Regions from separate parts of the Janthinobacterium sp. HH104 genome, predicted to be linked through region 2. Evidence: predicted binding sites of a transcription regulator. Region 2 holds the regulator's gene; each other region holds the start of a gene.

Region 1 (4,025 bases), on a different contig from region 2:
AACTGTTCTGCGCCGGCGGCGCCCTGCTGCTGGCCGCCGCCATCGCCGCCGCCCTGCTCACGGATATTGCGCGCATCGCAAGCACCGATTACATCACCCAAGCTTGAGGACGTCTCACCATGGATAAAACACAGCAAGCTGCCTTGAAAGCAGCTTACCGGCAACAAGCACCCGCGCTGGGCATCATCGCGCTGCGCCACCTGCCCAGCGGCCGCACCCTGCTCGAACGCAGCCGCAATGCGCCCGGCGCGCTGAACCGCCACCGCTTCGAACTCGCGCTGGGCTCGCACCGCAATGCGCACCTGCAGGCGGACTGGCGGCGCGACGGCGAAGCGGCTTTCCGCTTCGACATCATCGACACCGTCAAGCCATCGGCCGATCCCGGTTTCGACGCGGACGCAGAACTGGACGCCCTGCTGGCGCTGCACCAGGCGCAGCTGCTGGAGCAGGGGCAATCACGCTATTGAGCGGCCATGCTTTACACTTGCGCACTCACGCACTGCGCAGCAAATGAAAAGGATGTCATGACCGATCTCACTCCCCCGCCGCCGGACGGCGGCAGCGCGCTGGACTTTTGCCTGCGCCTGGCGCGCGCCCAGGCCATGCTCGTGCGCCGCTTCGACAGCACCCTGGGCAATCTGCACGGCTTGAGCTTTGGCGATTATCAATTGCTGTACCACTTGCAGCGGGCGCCCGGCGGACGCCTGCGCCGCATCGACCTGGCCGAGCGTCTGGCGCTGACGGCGTCCGGCATCACGCGCTCGCTGATGCCGCTGGAAAAAATCGGTCTGGTGGCGCGCCAGGCCGATGCGCGCGATGCCCGCGTCGGCTACGCCGCCATCACGGCCGCAGGACTGGCATTGCTGGCGCACGCGAATACGACGGCGCAGGCGCTGGGCCAGGAATTGCTGGGCAATGCCAGCGCGGAACAGCTGGCGCCCCTGTCCCTGCTATTGAACGGCATTGCCGGCAACCAGCCCGGCCAAGTCTGATATCTACACCAGCGCCAGCTTGCGCAGGCGCCGCGTCGATGGCCAGCGCGCCATGCCCGTCTCGTCGCGGATGGCGGCGCAGGCGGCCAGCACCCTGGCGCACTCGTCCTCGCGCAAGCCCGCATTCAGGGTCAGGCGCACCAGCGAGCGGTTCTTCGGCGTGGCCGGCGCGCAGAAGACGGCGCCGTAGATGCCATGCCGTTCCAGCGCCTTGCGCAGGATCAGGGTATCGGGCTCGCTGCCCGCTTCCAGCGCGATGATCTGCTCGGTGCCGTCGCTGACGTTGTAGCCAAGATCCATCAGCCCCTGGCGCAACTGCACGCTGTGGCTGTGCAGCGCGGCGCGGCGGCCATCGGCGGCGCGGATGAAATCGAGCGCCGCATCGAACCACGCCAGCTCGTGCTCGAGCAGGCAGGAGCTGAAGATGGCGGGCCGCGAAGCGGACAAAAAATATCCCTTGAAGCGGGCCGAACAGGTAATCAGCCCGGCCCGGCCCGCAAACGCCTTGGCCAGCGACGCCGTGCGGAAATGCACGCGCTCGGCCAGGCCCAGCTCCACCACCAGCCCCGCGCCCTGCGGGCCATGCGTGCCCAGCGAGTGCGACTCGTCGACGATCAGCATGCTGCCGCTGCGCTCGGCGATTTCCACCATCTCCAGCAGCGGCGCCACGCTGCCATTCGTGCTGTACAGCGCATCAACGATGATGATGCCGGGGCCATGCTTGTCGATCTGGCGCTGCAGGTGGGTGCCATCGTTGTGCAGAAAAGCAACAGGCACGGCTTGCGCCGATTGCACGCCCTCCCACAGCGAAGCGTGCGCCTGCATATCGAGGTACACGGGGATGCCGGGCCCGGCCAGGCTTTGCAGCAAGCCCACATTGGCGGCCCAGCCCGACTGCGCCAGCACGCACGCTTCGCTGCCCAGATAGTCCGCGAATTTTTGTTCCAGCCGGTGCTGGCGGCTGCCTTCCTGCAGGAAGACGGACGACATCAGCATGGCGCCCCCGCCCTGCAAGACGCGCGCCTGGGCCGCCAGCAGCGCCGCCTCGCCGGCGATGTTCAGGTAATCATTACCTGCCAGCATGACCGCACTGGCCGGCATGGCTTGCCATTCGTGCAAATGCTGGCCGCCAAGCAGCTTCTCGATGCGCTCGACGTAATGTTCATCCATGCGTGCGCGCACGAAGGCGGGCATCCGTTGTTCGGCGTGGATGGCGCGGGAAGACAGGGGGGAAATGGCGTTTAACATAGGAACTCCTGATTGGTTGCGAGGGAACTACCGCATCCAACATGCGCGAGCCATCGGGCAAGAGTTTGATACAGCTCAACAGTTATGCCGATATCCTGCTGATACAGAGGGAACCCGCCGATCATGTTGCATTGACACGCCTCAACGAACGCGCCCCCTGATCATGAAGCATGCGCAGTCCCCTTCCGGAAAACGATGGCAAGGCAAGCTGCTCCAGCCTTTCCTGCATTTCCACGACGCCATCGAACACACACCTGTGCGGCGCGCACAGGTGCGTAAGCTGGCGCTCATCGGTGCGCTGGGCATGCCCCTGTACTACGCGCTGTGGCATTATTTTTTTCCGCAGGAATATGAATCGCCGCTGCTGCGCATCGTGGCGGCGCTGCTGTTCCTGCCCGCGCTATGGCCCGACCGCTTCAGCAATACCTGGTTCAGCGTCTACCTGTTCCTGGGGCTGACCTTCGAACTGCCGTTTTTCTTCACGTACATGTTCCTGATGAACCATGCCTCGACCATGTGGGTGCATTCGCTGCTGGTGGCGCTGGTCGTGCTGTTTCACTTCGATACGCGCATCGCCATACTCGCTTACCTGAGCGGCACCCTGCTGGCCTGCCTGGCGTTTGCCGTGGCCGGCGATCCCGCCTTCCTGCTCAGCGGCGACGTCTTGCAGCAATTGCCCGTGCACTGGTTCACGATTGCCGTGCTGTCCGTGGTCAAAGTGGGGCGCAACGTGGGCGCACAAGAGAAACTGGCCGGGCTGGCGGCTGGCCTGGGCAGCGTGGCGCACGAATTGCGCACGCCCCTCGTCAGCGTCGAGGCGAACGTGCGCGGGCTGCAGCGCGGGCTACAGCAAAACCTGCAAGACCAGCCACCCGACGCGGCCAGCCTGGAAGCGCTGGCGCGCATCCAGTTCGAAGTGCGCCATATGCACCACATGATCGATCTGTTCCTGCTCAGCGCCAGCGCCGTCAACCGCAAGCTCGAGGCGAACGAAGCGGTGGCCATGCACGACAGCGTGGCGGCCGTGCTGCGCCGCTATCCGTTTACCAGCACGGCCCAGCGCGACATCGTCAAGATCGACGTACGCGCCGATTTCACGTTTCCCGGCCAGTCGGAACTGTGCGTGGTGATCCTGCTCAACCTGCTGCGCAATGCCTTGAAAAGCATCCACCGCGCGGGCAAGGGCCGCGTGCGCATCATCATCGATGGCGCCCATCCCGTGCCGCGCCTGCTGTTCATCGACACGGGCTGCGGCATCGCCACCAGCCGCCTGCCGCTGATCTTCGACCGCTTCTATTCGTATCCCTCGCACAACGGCAGCGGCATCGGCCTGGCCCTGTGCCGGCAAATCATGCAAGCCTGGCAAGCGCGCATCCGCTGCGTCGCGCGCGAAGGCGCCTACGCCATCTTCGTACTGGAATTTCCCCAACCCCTGCCCGTGCCCACGCACAACCGTTTTCCATCCATCCACCGCGCGAGGTGACGCATGCAACTGCCCGTCTACACCCATCCGACCCTGACCGTACTGATCGACGACAGCGATTCCTTCCTGAAAAGCCTGGCGTTCCAGCTCGATCCCGGCCTGGCGCGCAAGACTTTCCACGACACCAGCAGCGCCCTGCACTGGCTGCGCCAGAGCGCGCAACCGGGCGAAACGCCGCTGCACGTGAACTTCGACACGCAAAACCTGCCGCCCGACCAATGCAACGTGGCGCTCGATATCGAACGCATCTGGCGCATCAGCGGCCAGGCGCAGCGCTTTGCCGTGCCCTCCGTGCTGGTGGT
Region 2 (4,025 bases):
CAGACGCCCCAGCAGGTTGTCCTTGTACAGGCGCAGCACGCCGATCACCACGCCGGCCACCTGGCCATCGGCGGCCAGCACGGGCGCCACCATCTGCACGATGGGCATGCCGCTCGACTTGCCGAGCATCGGCTCGGTGATCATGGGCTGGCGCGTGCGCAGCACGGTCTGGAAATACTCGCGCTCGGCAACGTTGATGCCGGCGCGCCCCGCCACTTCCGGCATGTCGGCCACGACGGCGCCATGTGCATCGAGCACCAGCACGTCGTCGAACAGCACCAGCATCGAGCGGCGCGAATAGTATTCGCGCAATTGGGCCGGCTGGGCCATCAATTCCGGCGGCTGCTGCCTGGCCGTCAGGGTGACGATCTGCAGCAGCATGCCCAGCTTGTCGTCGAGCTCGGCAGCGGTGCGGCTGATCAGGGACGACTGCTGGCTCAGCAGTACTCGCGTGAAGTCGTCGCGCATATGCTGCACCTGGATCATGGTGACCAGCGCGATCATGGCGATCGAGGTCAGGCTGGTGGCCAGCGCGACTTTTGCTTTGATGCCGAGAGGCTTCATGATTTCCTTTTCAGTACCGGGCGGCACAGGCGGCAGATAATGCTGTTAGGAATTTTCCTATCAATACATCAAGTTGGCAAGCGGCGCCGCGCAAATGGCCCTCCCCGCATGGGCTTTTGACGATGTTGCCATATAATTAAAGTCGGAACGTCGTTTATTCGCCGAAATTGCGGTGAAATTGGCACACGGCAACCCTGTATGCAGTAAACTTGTTGTTGCATTTTCTAAAAGGTACCGACATGACTGAAGCGCTACTCACTCCAACCTTGCCCACAGTGACCGTGGAAGCGTTGCGTGCGCGATGCTCGACCTGCAGCATGCATCAATTGTGCCTGCCGATGGGCCTCGATATGGGCGACATGGACAGGCTGGACCAGATCATCGGCCGCCGCCGCAAGATCGTGCGCGGCGCCTCGCTGTTCCGCATCGGCGACTCGTTCCAGAACCTGTACGCGATCCGGCTGGGGCACTTCAAGACGTACCAGATCAATCCGGGCGGCGAGGAGCAGGTGACGGGTTTCCAGATGGCCGGCGAACTGCTGGGCATGGACGCCATCAGCGCCGACCGCCACCACTGTAATGCGGTGGCGCTGGAAGACAGCGAAGTGTGTGAAATCCCGTTTTCCAGCCTGGAACAATTGCTGGGCAATATGCCGACCCTGCTGCGGCATTTCCACCGCATGATGAGCCAGGAAATCACGCGCGAGCAAAGCGTGATGCTGTTGCTGGGCAATATGCAGGCGACGCAGCGTTTTGCCGCCTTCATCGTCAACCTGGCGTCGCGCTACGAAGCGCGCGGCTATTCGAGCAGCAAATTCCAGCTGCGCATGTCGCGCGAGGAAATCGGCAACTACCTGGGCCTGACCATCGAGAGCGTCAGCCGTTTATTGTCGAAATTCAAGAAGGAAGGCTGGCTGCGCGTCTCGAACCGCGAGATCGAGATCCTGCAACCAGCCAAGCTGAAAGCCATTACGGCCGGTACCGACGTCTGCAAGTAAGGCTTATAACTCTTCGTCCGCATGCAGCGCGATGCTGCGCTGCACGGGCCAGGTCCAGATGCCGGACAGGCGCCACTCGCGCTTGTCGTTTTCCACCAGCACCTGCCAGCGGCTGCGCTCGAGCATCGGCAGCGCGACCGAGAAATTGCCGGCCGCATCGGGCTGCACCAGCAGCTTGATATCCTTTTCCGGCAAAGTCGCATGCGCCAGGTGCAGCTGCAACGGCCCCTGATAGGCCTTGCCGAAGCTGTGCACGGAACCGGTCAGGCGCGCTGACGCCACGTCGTACGCCAGGCTCGTATCCATCGCCAGGTCGCTGGCGATCGTGTCGCGCTTCAAATCCTGGTTGATCGCCTTGCCCTGCTTGTAATAATCGCCCACCACCAGCGCGTCGGGCTGCGTAAACGCGATATAGCCCATGAAGCTGCCGACGACCACGGACAGGCCGGGACCGATCATCAGCAGCCATGGCCAGCGGTGCTTGTACCACGGTGCAACGGGAGGCTGCAGTTTCAGACTGTCGGACATGGTATTTCTCCTGTGTAAACGGCCAGCCCCCATGCGGGGACCGGCCTTCCTGCATTAACGCGGCACGATGAAGACCGCGCTTTCACGCACATGCAGCGACGGGTCGTCCAGCGATTGCAATTCGATCGCAATCTTGTTCGAGCCCTTCTCGCCCACGCCGTGCGGCACGCGCAGGCGGATCGGCCAGCCCAGCGTTTCCGTCGGCTGCAAGGTCACTTCTTCGCGCGTCAGCAAGGTCAGGCCCGGCAAGCCGGAAGCGCTGATTTTAAAATGCTGGCTTTGCTCGGACGTGTTCATGATCTGCAGGCGGTAGACGTTTTCGATCATGCCGTCTTCCACTTCGCGTCCCATCGAACCGCGGTCGCGGATCACGTCCATTTTCAGGGGCGTGCGCAGGGCCAGCGAGGTACATACGGCGATGATGATCAGGGCCAGGATGGAAGTGTAGATCAGGACGCGCGGGCGCATGGCGCGCTGGCGTATCTGCTTCGAATTGAAGTTGTTTTCCATCGCATGGTCGGTGCTGTAGCGTATCAGGCCACGCGGCCGCTCGACCTTGTCCATCACGCTGTTGCAGGCATCGACGCAGGCGGCGCAGCCGATGCATTCATACTGCAGGCCGTTGCGGATATCGATGCCGGTCGGACACACCTGCACGCACAGGGTGCAGTCGATGCAATCGCCCAGCTTGTCGTTGTTGCCGGCCTTCTTGCTCATGGCGCCGCGTGGTTCGCCGCGCTTGGCATCGTAGGTGATGATCAGGGTGTCCTGGTCGAACATGGCGCTCTGGAAGCGCGCGTAGGGGCACATGTATTTGCACACCTGCTCGCGCAGCCAGCCCGCGTTGCCGTAGGTTGCCAGGCTGTAGAACAAGACCCAGAACCATTCCCAGGGACCGAAATTGAGGGTGGTCACCTCGCGCGCCAGTTCCTTGATCGGCGTGAAGTAGCCGACAAAGGTAAAGCCCGTCCACAGGGCGATGGCGCCCCATACCACATGCTTGGCCGTCTTCTTGAATGCCTTGCGCACGGACGGGCCCTGCTTGTCGAGGGCCATGCGCGCGCTGCGCGTGCCCTCGATGCGGCGTTCGACCCACAGGAAGATTTCCGTGTATACCGTTTGCGGGCAAGAGAACCCGCACCACACCCGCCCGGCAATGGCCGTGACGAGGAACAACAAATACGCACAGATGATCAGCAGGGCCGCCAGATAGATGAAATCCTGGGGCCACAGCACGACGCCGAAAATGTAGAACTTGCGCGTGGTCAAGTCGAACAGCAGGGCTTGCCTGCCATTCCAGGTCAACCACGGCAAGCCGTAGAACGCGAGCTGGGTAAGCCATACGCATACCCATCGCCAGGTAGCGTAGCGTCCTTTGGCCTCGCGAGGGTAGATCTGCTCGCGGGCCGCATACATCTTGATGACTTGAGGTTCCATTACATCATTTCACGGGCGTCTGAGGATTCGACAGGCTCCAGACATACGCCGACAGCACGTGTACCTTGGACTCGCCGAGGAAATCGCTGAAGGCCGGCATGGTGTTGCTGCGTCCCTTGCGTACGGTTTCCATGATGGTATCGGCGCTGCCGCCGTACAGCCAGACCTTGTCCGTCAGATTCGGCGCACCCAGCATCTGGTTGCCCTTCGCATCGGCGCCATGACAGGCCATGCAGGCGCCAAACTTGGCTTTGCCCAGCACGGACTTGACGGGATCCGAGGTCGAACCGGACAGGCTGAGCACATAATGGGCCACGTTCTCGACATCCTTTTCGGAACCGAGGGCGGCGCCCATCGGTGGCATCTGTCCATTGCGGCCGTGCAGGATGGTGGTCTTGATGATGTCGGGTTCGCCGCCATACAGCCAGTCCTTGTCCGTCAGGTTGGGGAAGCCCTTGTTGCCGCGCGCATCCGAACCGTGGCATTGCGCGCAGTAGG
Region 3 (4,025 bases), on a different contig from region 2:
CGCAAACCATCGCGCGCATCAAACCATCGATCGTCGGCGTGGGCAACCTGCAAAAGACGCGCACGCCGCCGATGAACTTCATCGGCACGGGTTTCGTGACGGGTGACGGCCTGAGCGTGCTCACTTGCGCCCATGTGATCCAGAAACTGCTCGACGCCAATCCGAACGAGGTCATCGGCATACTCACAGGCCAGGGCGACGTAACGCAATTTCGCCCCGCCAAGGTCCAGGCGCTGGACACGGAACACGACCTGGCCTTGCTGCGCCTGGTGGGCGCGCCCCTGCCCGCCCTGGCGCTGGGCGACGCGGCCACGGTGCGCGAAGGCCAGGCCATGGCCTTTACGGGATTTCCATTAGGCACCTTGCTCGGGCTGCGCCACGTGACGCACCGCGCCACCGTGTCATCGCTGACACCGGTGGTCATGCCCAGCGAAAACGCGCAGCGCCTCGACGTCCGGCGCCTGGCGCAGCTGCAAAAGGCGCCGTACACCGTGTTCCAGCTAGACGCGACGGCGTATCCGGGCAGCAGCGGCAGCCCCTTGTTCGATCCCGAGACCGGTCTCGTCTACGGCATCGTCAACATGGTGTACGTCAAGGGCCTCAAAGAGGCAGCCATCAGCGCGCCCAGCGGCATCACGTACGCGATTCCAAGCAGCCACATGCAGGCGATCTTGCTGAAGAATAAATGAATCGTCAGTTGCGCCCCTGCCTCAACCGGTCAGTAATACCGGGCTCATCCCATGTCGGAAAAAAAAAGGGGTAAAACGACCGTTCACCCCCATGCTGTTCCATCAGGCCACCGAATTTACGGATCTGGGCCCCCATGTAATCGAGGTCCAGCCGTAGCAGCACGGCCGGCGCCCCCACGCGCGTGCACTCGCGCTCGCCGCCGAAGTCCTGGAAACCCAGCATGCGCTTGTAAAACACCACATGGCGCGGGTTGACTTCGATCACGTAATCCGTAAAGCCGTGAATATTGTGAGCATAGATATAAGAAATATGAATCAGCGCCGCAAACACGCGCTTGCTCACGCCCTTGTCGATGGCCAGGCGCGACGGTTCGCACAGGCGCCGGCCTTGCTCGCGCAGGACGTCGAGCTTGTCGCGGAAGTTTTCATCGGCGGGCAAGCCCGTCTCGTCGTTATCGAGGCACAAGGTCATGGTGCCGACGGTGGTGCCGGCCGTTTCCGCAAACAGCGTGATTTTATTCAGCGCATGCGCCGTGCAAGGATCGACGGCATAGCCGCGCCAGCCGTACATCTTGCGGATCAGCAAACTGGCCGCTTCGCGCCGGCCACGCGAATTGGCCATGCGGATATGAAAGCGCTGCAGGTCGAGCTCGTGCTCCATGGCCGGGTCGATCTGCCCCTCGCCCACCACCAGGTCACTGAAGTTGCCTGGCGTGTCGAAGGAAATTATGGGTTCATCTTCAAAGCTCATCTTGTCCTCACGTTCATCGGCAGCCGTCGAGACGGACTGAAGCCAATGCCTTGTGACAAGAGAAAAACTAGAGAAGTTCCCAGCAATAGCTAAAAAAACAGAAGAAATTTGCCTTTGGATAGCAAAATAACACGATGAAATTTGTCTATAAGTACAAAATGGCAAATATAATTGCTGTTTTGATATTGACGAGCTTGCTGTTAAAAAAAGCTTTCCGGTATCAATAACACGTCGCCCGGCCGCATCATGACGTTGGCGGAAATATCGCCTTCCTTCAGCAAATCGTCGAGCCGCACCCGCAGCTGCTGCTGGTTGCCTTCGCGTACCCGGATGATGCTGGCCTTGTTGCCGGCCGCGAAGTCGGTGATGCCGCCGACGGCGATGAGCACGTCCATCAGCGACATGCCCAGCCGGTACGGCAGCGCCTGCGGCTTGGCCGCCTCGCCGATGACGCGGATCTGCTCGCCATATGGCCCCGAGAAGTTCGTGACGATGACCGTCACCACGGGCTGCTGGATGAACTTGCTCAAGGCTTGCTCGATATCGCGCGCCAGCTGGGTCGATGTCTTGCCGCTGGCGGGCAAATCCTCGACCAGCGGCGTGGTGATCTTGCCGTCCGGCCGCACGGCCACCGTCAGCGACACTTCCGGATTGCGCCAGACGATGATGTTGACGGAGTCGCCCGGGCCGATCAGGTAATCGTGCATGGGGGCGCTGTCGTCGGAAGGCGCCAGCGGATGGCGCGTGCGGCAGGCGCCCAGCAGGCTGGCGGCGCCCGCCAGGACCAGCGTGTTGCAGACAAATGCACGGCGAAATGGATTCATGCGGAGCCTCTTCGAGTCGATGCGCGTCCATGGCCGGCCCCGCAGAACCAGCCTGGGCCGCGAACTTCCTATGATTATTAAAACCCGGCAAGTGAACCTTGAGGCGTATCAAGAAGCAATCATCTTCGGAAATCTTGCTCCACAGCCGCCCTATACTTTGCTTACTCAACAAGCAAGTATTTCTTGCAAGACGCCGTCGTTGTCCGCGCCGCCAACCCATCTACCGGGCAGCACCGTTACCTGAAGGAAGCGACATGGAAGAATTGATACAGCAACTGCTTTCCGGCTTGAAAGGCATCTGGAAGTACCGCTGGCATGCGGTGCTGGTGGCGTGGCTGGTGGCCATCGGCGGCTTCATCAAGGTGATCACCCTGCCCGACGATTACCAGACGTCGGCGCGCGTGTTTGTCGATACGCAAACTATCCTCAAGCCGTTGATGGCCGGCATGACCAGCGTGCCGAACACGGAACAGCAGGTGGCCATCATGAGCCGCACCCTGCTCAGCCGCCCGAACGTGGAGCGCGTCATGCGCATGGTCGACCTCGACCTGGACTCGAAGACCGTGCGCGAGCACGAAGCCCAGCTGGACAACTTGATGAGCCGCATCAAGATCACGGGCACCAACGCGTATGACATCTACACCATCAGCTACAGCGGACGCGACCCTAAGCTCGTGCGCGACGTCGTGCAAAGCCTGCTGACCATCTTTGTCGAAGGCAGCTTCCAGGGAAAGAAAGGCGATTCGCAAAAGGCGGTGCAGTTCATCGACGAGCAGATCAAGAATTACGAGGACAAGCTGAGCGCGGCGGAAAACCTGGTGAAGGAATTCAAGATCCGCAACAACCTGCTGCTGCCGCGCCAGGGCATCGACTATGGCAGCCAGCTGCTGATGTCGTCCGATAGCCTGAACAATGCCAAACTGGAACTGGTCGAGGCGGAACAGGCACGCAAGGCCATCCAGAGCCAGATCGAGGGCGACGAGCCCGTGCTCGACCTGGAGCCCAGCGCGTCGGCCATCACGAATCCCGAGCTCGACGAGCGCATCGCCTCGATCAACAAGAACCTCGACAGCCTGCGCATGCAATTTACCGAACTGCATCCCGACATCATCGCCTCGAAGCGCCTGGTGGCCCAGCTGGAAGAACGCAAGATCGAGGAAAACAAGCTGAAAGCGGCGTCCGGCGACCCGGGCAAGAACTACAGCCCCATGCTGCAGCAGCTGAAGGTGGCGCTGACGGATGCGGACGCCAAGGTGGCCGCCATCCGCGCCCGCGTGCAGGAATACAGCGCGCGCAACGAGCGCCTGCTGGCACAAAGCAATGCCGTGCCCGAGGTGGAATCGCAGCTGGCGCAGCTCAACCGCGACTACATCATCAACAAGGAAAACTATGAAAAGCTGATCGGCCGGCGCGAAGCGGCCAAGCTGTCGGGCGAACTCAGTTCCACCACCGACATGATGGCCTTCAAGATCATCGACCCGCCCACGGTGCAATATGCGCCCGTCGGCCCGAACCGCCCGCTGCTGTTCAGCGCGGCGCTGGGCGCGGCCCTGGTGGCCGGCGTCGCCACGGCCTTGCTCATCAGCCAGGTGCGCCCCACCTTCCTCAGCCCCTCCGAACTGCGCGATGCCACAGGCTTGAACGTGCTGGGCACGGTATCGATGAACTGGACGCCGCTGCAGCAGGTACGCCGCCGCCGCGCCCGCTATGGCTTCGGCGCCTGCCTGGGCAGCCTGTTCGTCCTGTACGGCGGGGTCATGA
Region 4 (4,025 bases), on a different contig from region 2:
TGATGGCCGCATCGACCAGGGCGCGCTCGGCACCCGTGGCCGTGGCGCGCAGCGTGGCCAGCTGGGCGCCGATGGCCGCGTGGCGCGCCTTGATCTGTTGCTCCAATGTATCGAGGCGGGCCTTGGCAAAGCTGCCATTCGTCCACGACAGCAACTGGTACATATTGCCGTGCACCTGCTTGGCCTCTCCTAGTACGTCGGCGGCCGCCTTCAAATGCGTGATGCGTACCCGCACCATGTTTTCCAACGAGGCATTTTGCCGCACCATGCCATACCAGGCGCCGCTCGAGCTGAGTATCAGCAGCAGCAAGACCAGGGTGGGCGCCAGCAATAATTTTGGTCCGATGCGTAATTGATTGAGCATGCTTGACTCCTGGCGATGGCTGTTCCAACCGCAGGCGGCGCACGGCGTGCGTGCGCGCCGCCCCCGTCTTATTTTTTGTAGATGCCCGCTTCCAGCACCACATCGTTGACGCGCAGAATGTAGGTGGTCTTCGGCTCGATCTTGCCGCTGACGGGATTCTTGTACTGGTAATCGACCCAGCCCTTGCCCTGCTTTTGTGCCAGTTCAATGATTTCACGGCGATATTTCTTGCCGTTCGCATCGGGCACATCCGTCAAATCCTTGCCCACGATGGAAGGATTGATGGGGTGGGCCAGCACGATGCCCGTCTTGATGTCGCGCATGTCCACATATAGCGAGCCCTGCACGAAGTCCGGGTCTTTCGCCGTGATTTTCTTCATCATTTCTTCCTTGCCATGCGCCTTCATGAAGGCGGCGCCCCGTTCGGCCATGGCGATCGCATCTTTTTCCGTTGGTTCGACCGCGGCACTGACGCTGCCGCCGGCAAATGCCAGGCACAGCAGGCTGCCCGTGAATAAGCGTTTCATGAAAGCTCCTTGTGATATCGAGGGAAGTGTTGCCAAGACGTAATTTACGTCGCCGAAGTTCGTCTCAGCTTGCGTTGGAACAAACTAAGGTGTTGCTTGTAGGCAGCATGCAACGTCTCGACGGCTTGTTGATATGCAGCAATTTGGTTCCGAATGGCAAGAATTATGATGACTTTTGCAGCATGCCTGGGTGATCTGGCATGCGGGAGAAAAAGGCTGGGATTGGCCGATATACGGTCAATTTCATAAAAGTTATCGCTATTTACAGGCAAGGAGCCGATCGTGTCCGCACTCATTACCGAGCCGTTTTCACCCAAGTTCAAGCCGTATACGCGGCAAACCATTCAGCAGGCGCGGCAGTGGGAATGGCTGCCGGAAGAGCAGCGCGAAGCCGTGCAAGTGGTGTCGCACGTCTTGCCATTTCGCACCAATGAATATGTGCTTGATCAACTGATCGACTGGAACAACATCCCTGACGACCCCATCTACCGCCTCGTCTTCCCCCACCGCGACATGCTGCCACCCGAGCAGTACGCGCACCTGCGCGACTTGGTGCTGGTGCAGCGCGACAAGGCGGCCATTGATGCCTATGTGCATGGCTTGCGCCTGGGCATGAATCCTCATCCTGCCGGGCAGATGACGCATAACGTGCCCCGGGTTAACGATGCGCCCGTGCGCGGCCTGCAGCATAAATATGCACAAACGGTGCTGTTCTTCCCCAGCGCGGGGCAGACCTGCCACGCGTATTGCACTTTCTGCTTCCGCTGGCCCCAGTTCGTCGGCATGGACGACATGAAGTTCGATGCGCGCGAGTCGCATGAGCTGGTTGCTTACCTGAAACTGCATCCGGAAGTGACGGACGTGCTGATCACGGGCGGCGACCCGATGATCATGAACACGCGGCAACTGGCCGCCTACCTGGAGCCGCTGCTGGCGCCGGGCCTGGAACACATCCAGAACATTCGCATCGGCACCAAGGCGGTGGCGTATTGGCCGCAGCGTTTTGTATCGGACCGCGATGCGGATGAGTTGATGCGCCTGTTCGAGCGCATCGTCAAGGCGGGCAAGAACCTGGCCGTGATGGGCCATTACAGCCATGCCGTCGAGTTGCGCCAGAACATTGCCCAGCAAGCCGTAAAACGCATCGTCTCCACGGGCGCCACCTTGCGCATGCAGGGGCCGCTGATCCGTCACATCAATGAAGACCCGGCAAGCTGGGCCGAGCTGTGGCAGACGGGCACGCGTCTGGGGGCGATTCCGTATTACATGTTTGTCGAACGGGACACGGGTCCGCGCGGCTATTTCGAGTTGCCCTTGGCAAAGGCGCACGAGATTTTCCAGGCCGCCTACCAGATGGTGTCGGGCCTGTCGCGCACGGTGCGCGGACCGTCCATGAGCGCCTTCCCCGGCAAGGTCGTCATCGACGGCATCGTCACCATCAATGGCGAAAAACTGTTTGCCCTGCAATTTTTGCAGGCACGTAACCCGGACTGGGTGCGCCGGCCGTTTTATGCCAAGTTCGACGCGGAAGCGACGTGGCTGGACCATTTGAAACCCGCATTTGGCCACGACAAGTTTTTCTTTGAAATGGATGAGCCCGTGCCGCAGTTGCCGCATAAAATCATCCGCCTGGCACAGGCCGCCTGAGCATGCACGCGGCCGTTGCGCCTGCCCGCTCCGGCGTGGCCGTGTTTTGCCTGGTGTTCCTGCCGTTCGCGCTCGGGCATTACCTGTCGTGTCTGCTGCGCGGCGTCAATGCCGTGCTGACGGCCGAGTTGCTGGGCGCCATCGCCCTGACACCAGCCCAGCTGGGCCTGCTGACCAGCGCTTTTTTTCTCGCCTTTGCGCTCGTGCAACTGCCGATCGGTATGGCGCTCGACCGCTACGGTCCCCGCGCGGTGCAACTGTGGCTGCTGGCGCTGGCGGCCTTGGGCGTGTGGCTGTTCAGCCGGGGTCACAGCTTTGCCGAGCTGATGTGGGCGCGTGCCTTGATGGGCGCGGGGCTGGGCGGCTGTTTCATGGCCGCCGTGAAAGCGGTCTCGTGCGCCATCGCGCCATCGCGCCTGCCGTCCGTGCATGGCTATCTGATCGCTGTGGGTGGCCTCGGTGCTGCCACGGCCACCATGCCCGTCAAGCTGGCGCTGCACTACACGGACTGGCGCGGCGTCTTCCTGGGCCTGGCGCTGGCGGCACTGGCCATCGGCTTGCTGATCCGCCTGCTGTCGCCAGCCATGCCCGCGCCTGCCGCTGGCACGAGCAAGGTGAGCAAGGTCAGTGTCTGGAGCGTGTACCGCGATCCCGGCTTTCGCCGCACCATCGCGCTGATCCTGCTGCCGCACACTGTGTTCTTTGGCGTGCAGGGCTTGTGGATAGGCCGCTGGCTGGCCGACGTGGGCGGCTTGTCCGACGATAACGTCGCGTATTTGTTGTACCTGGGCATGGCGGCCGTCATCTTCGGCGCCATCGGCATGGGCATGCTGACGGAGTGGGCGGGGCGGCGCGCGATTGAACCAATGCAGGTGGCGGGCGCCGGCATCGTCCTGTTTGTCGGCGTGCAAGTGGCGATGGCCAGCAATATGGTGCCCAGCCTGCCTTTGCTGTCCGTGCTGTTTACCTTGCTGGGCACGGTGACAGGGCTCGAGTATGCGATCGTCGCGCAAAGCATGCCGGCCAGCTTGACGGGCAGGGCGGCCACCTGCCTGAATTTGCTCATTTTCACGGGCGCCTTCCTGGTGCAGGCGGGCTTTGGCTTGATCCTCGGCTGCTGGCCTCTGAACAGCCAGCAGCAGTATCCGCCGCAGGCCTACCAGGCGGCGTTCGGCGTGCTGGCGGCCTTGCAACTGCCGGGACTTGCGATGTTTTTCATTGACCGCTACAGGCGTGCCGGGCCATCCGGTAAAATGGCAGCCTGCACAGCGGCAATGATCAACTCCAAGGAAGACTATGAAACTCGTTCGTTATGGACGTCCAGGCAAGGAAAAACCGGGCCTGATCGATGAAGAAGGCAAACTGCGCGACCTGTCCGGCGTGATTGCCGATATTGACGGCGCACAACTGTCCGACAAGGCCCTGCGCAAGCTGGCCAAGCTCGACGAAAAGACCTTGCCCTTGGTGCGCGGCAATCCACGCTTCGG

What was found. Region 2 encodes FNR, which switches genes on or off when oxygen is low (the NO sensors DNR and NnrR bind a similar motif). Its sites were predicted from a motif close to TTGATNNNNATCAA; they were not measured.
Region 1: a site for FNR is predicted at 2,306-2,319, ahead of cqsA (alpha-hydroxyketone-type quorum-sensing autoinducer synthase). Genes of this name have one in related genera too.
Region 3: a site for FNR is predicted at 2,363-2,376, ahead of JAB6_RS05950 (XrtA system polysaccharide chain length determinant). Genes of this name have one in related genera too.
Region 4: a site for FNR is predicted at 1,020-1,033, ahead of JAB6_RS01515 (KamA family radical SAM protein). Genes of this name have one in related genera too.

What each region holds. Positions count from the first base shown of each region.
Region 1 covers NZ_LRIB01000036.1:34,076-38,100, reverse strand. The annotation lists gene JAB6_RS15955 (MFS transporter) at 1-107, shown strand, start outside; gene JAB6_RS15950 (GIY-YIG nuclease family protein) at 120-467, shown strand; gene JAB6_RS15945 (MarR family winged helix-turn-helix transcriptional regulator) at 525-992, shown strand; gene cqsA (alpha-hydroxyketone-type quorum-sensing autoinducer synthase) at 996-2,240, opposite strand; gene JAB6_RS15935 (HAMP domain-containing sensor histidine kinase) at 2,404-3,723, shown strand; gene JAB6_RS15930 (response regulator) at 3,727-4,025, shown strand, end outside.
Region 2 covers NZ_LRIB01000033.1:63,488-67,512, reverse strand. The annotation lists gene JAB6_RS12985 (response regulator) at 1-564, opposite strand, end outside; gene fnr (fumarate/nitrate reduction transcriptional regulator Fnr) at 804-1,562, shown strand; gene JAB6_RS12975 (FixH family protein) at 1,566-2,090, opposite strand; gene ccoG (cytochrome c oxidase accessory protein CcoG) at 2,145-3,527, opposite strand; gene ccoP (cytochrome-c oxidase, cbb3-type subunit III) at 3,532-4,025, opposite strand, start outside.
Region 3 covers NZ_LRIB01000020.1:107,672-111,696, forward strand. The annotation lists gene JAB6_RS05935 (serine protease) at 1-689, shown strand, start outside; gene JAB6_RS05940 (long-chain N-acyl amino acid synthase) at 694-1,440, opposite strand; gene JAB6_RS05945 (XrtA/PEP-CTERM system exopolysaccharide export protein) at 1,641-2,264, opposite strand; gene JAB6_RS05950 (XrtA system polysaccharide chain length determinant) at 2,519-4,025, shown strand, end outside.
Region 4 covers NZ_LRIB01000013.1:142,601-146,625, forward strand. The annotation lists gene JAB6_RS01505 (methyl-accepting chemotaxis protein) at 1-364, opposite strand, end outside; gene JAB6_RS01510 (cache domain-containing protein) at 433-891, opposite strand; gene JAB6_RS01515 (KamA family radical SAM protein) at 1,174-2,538, shown strand; gene JAB6_RS01520 (nitrate/nitrite transporter) at 2,541-3,890, shown strand; gene JAB6_RS01525 (fumarylacetoacetate hydrolase family protein) at 3,835-4,025, shown strand, end outside.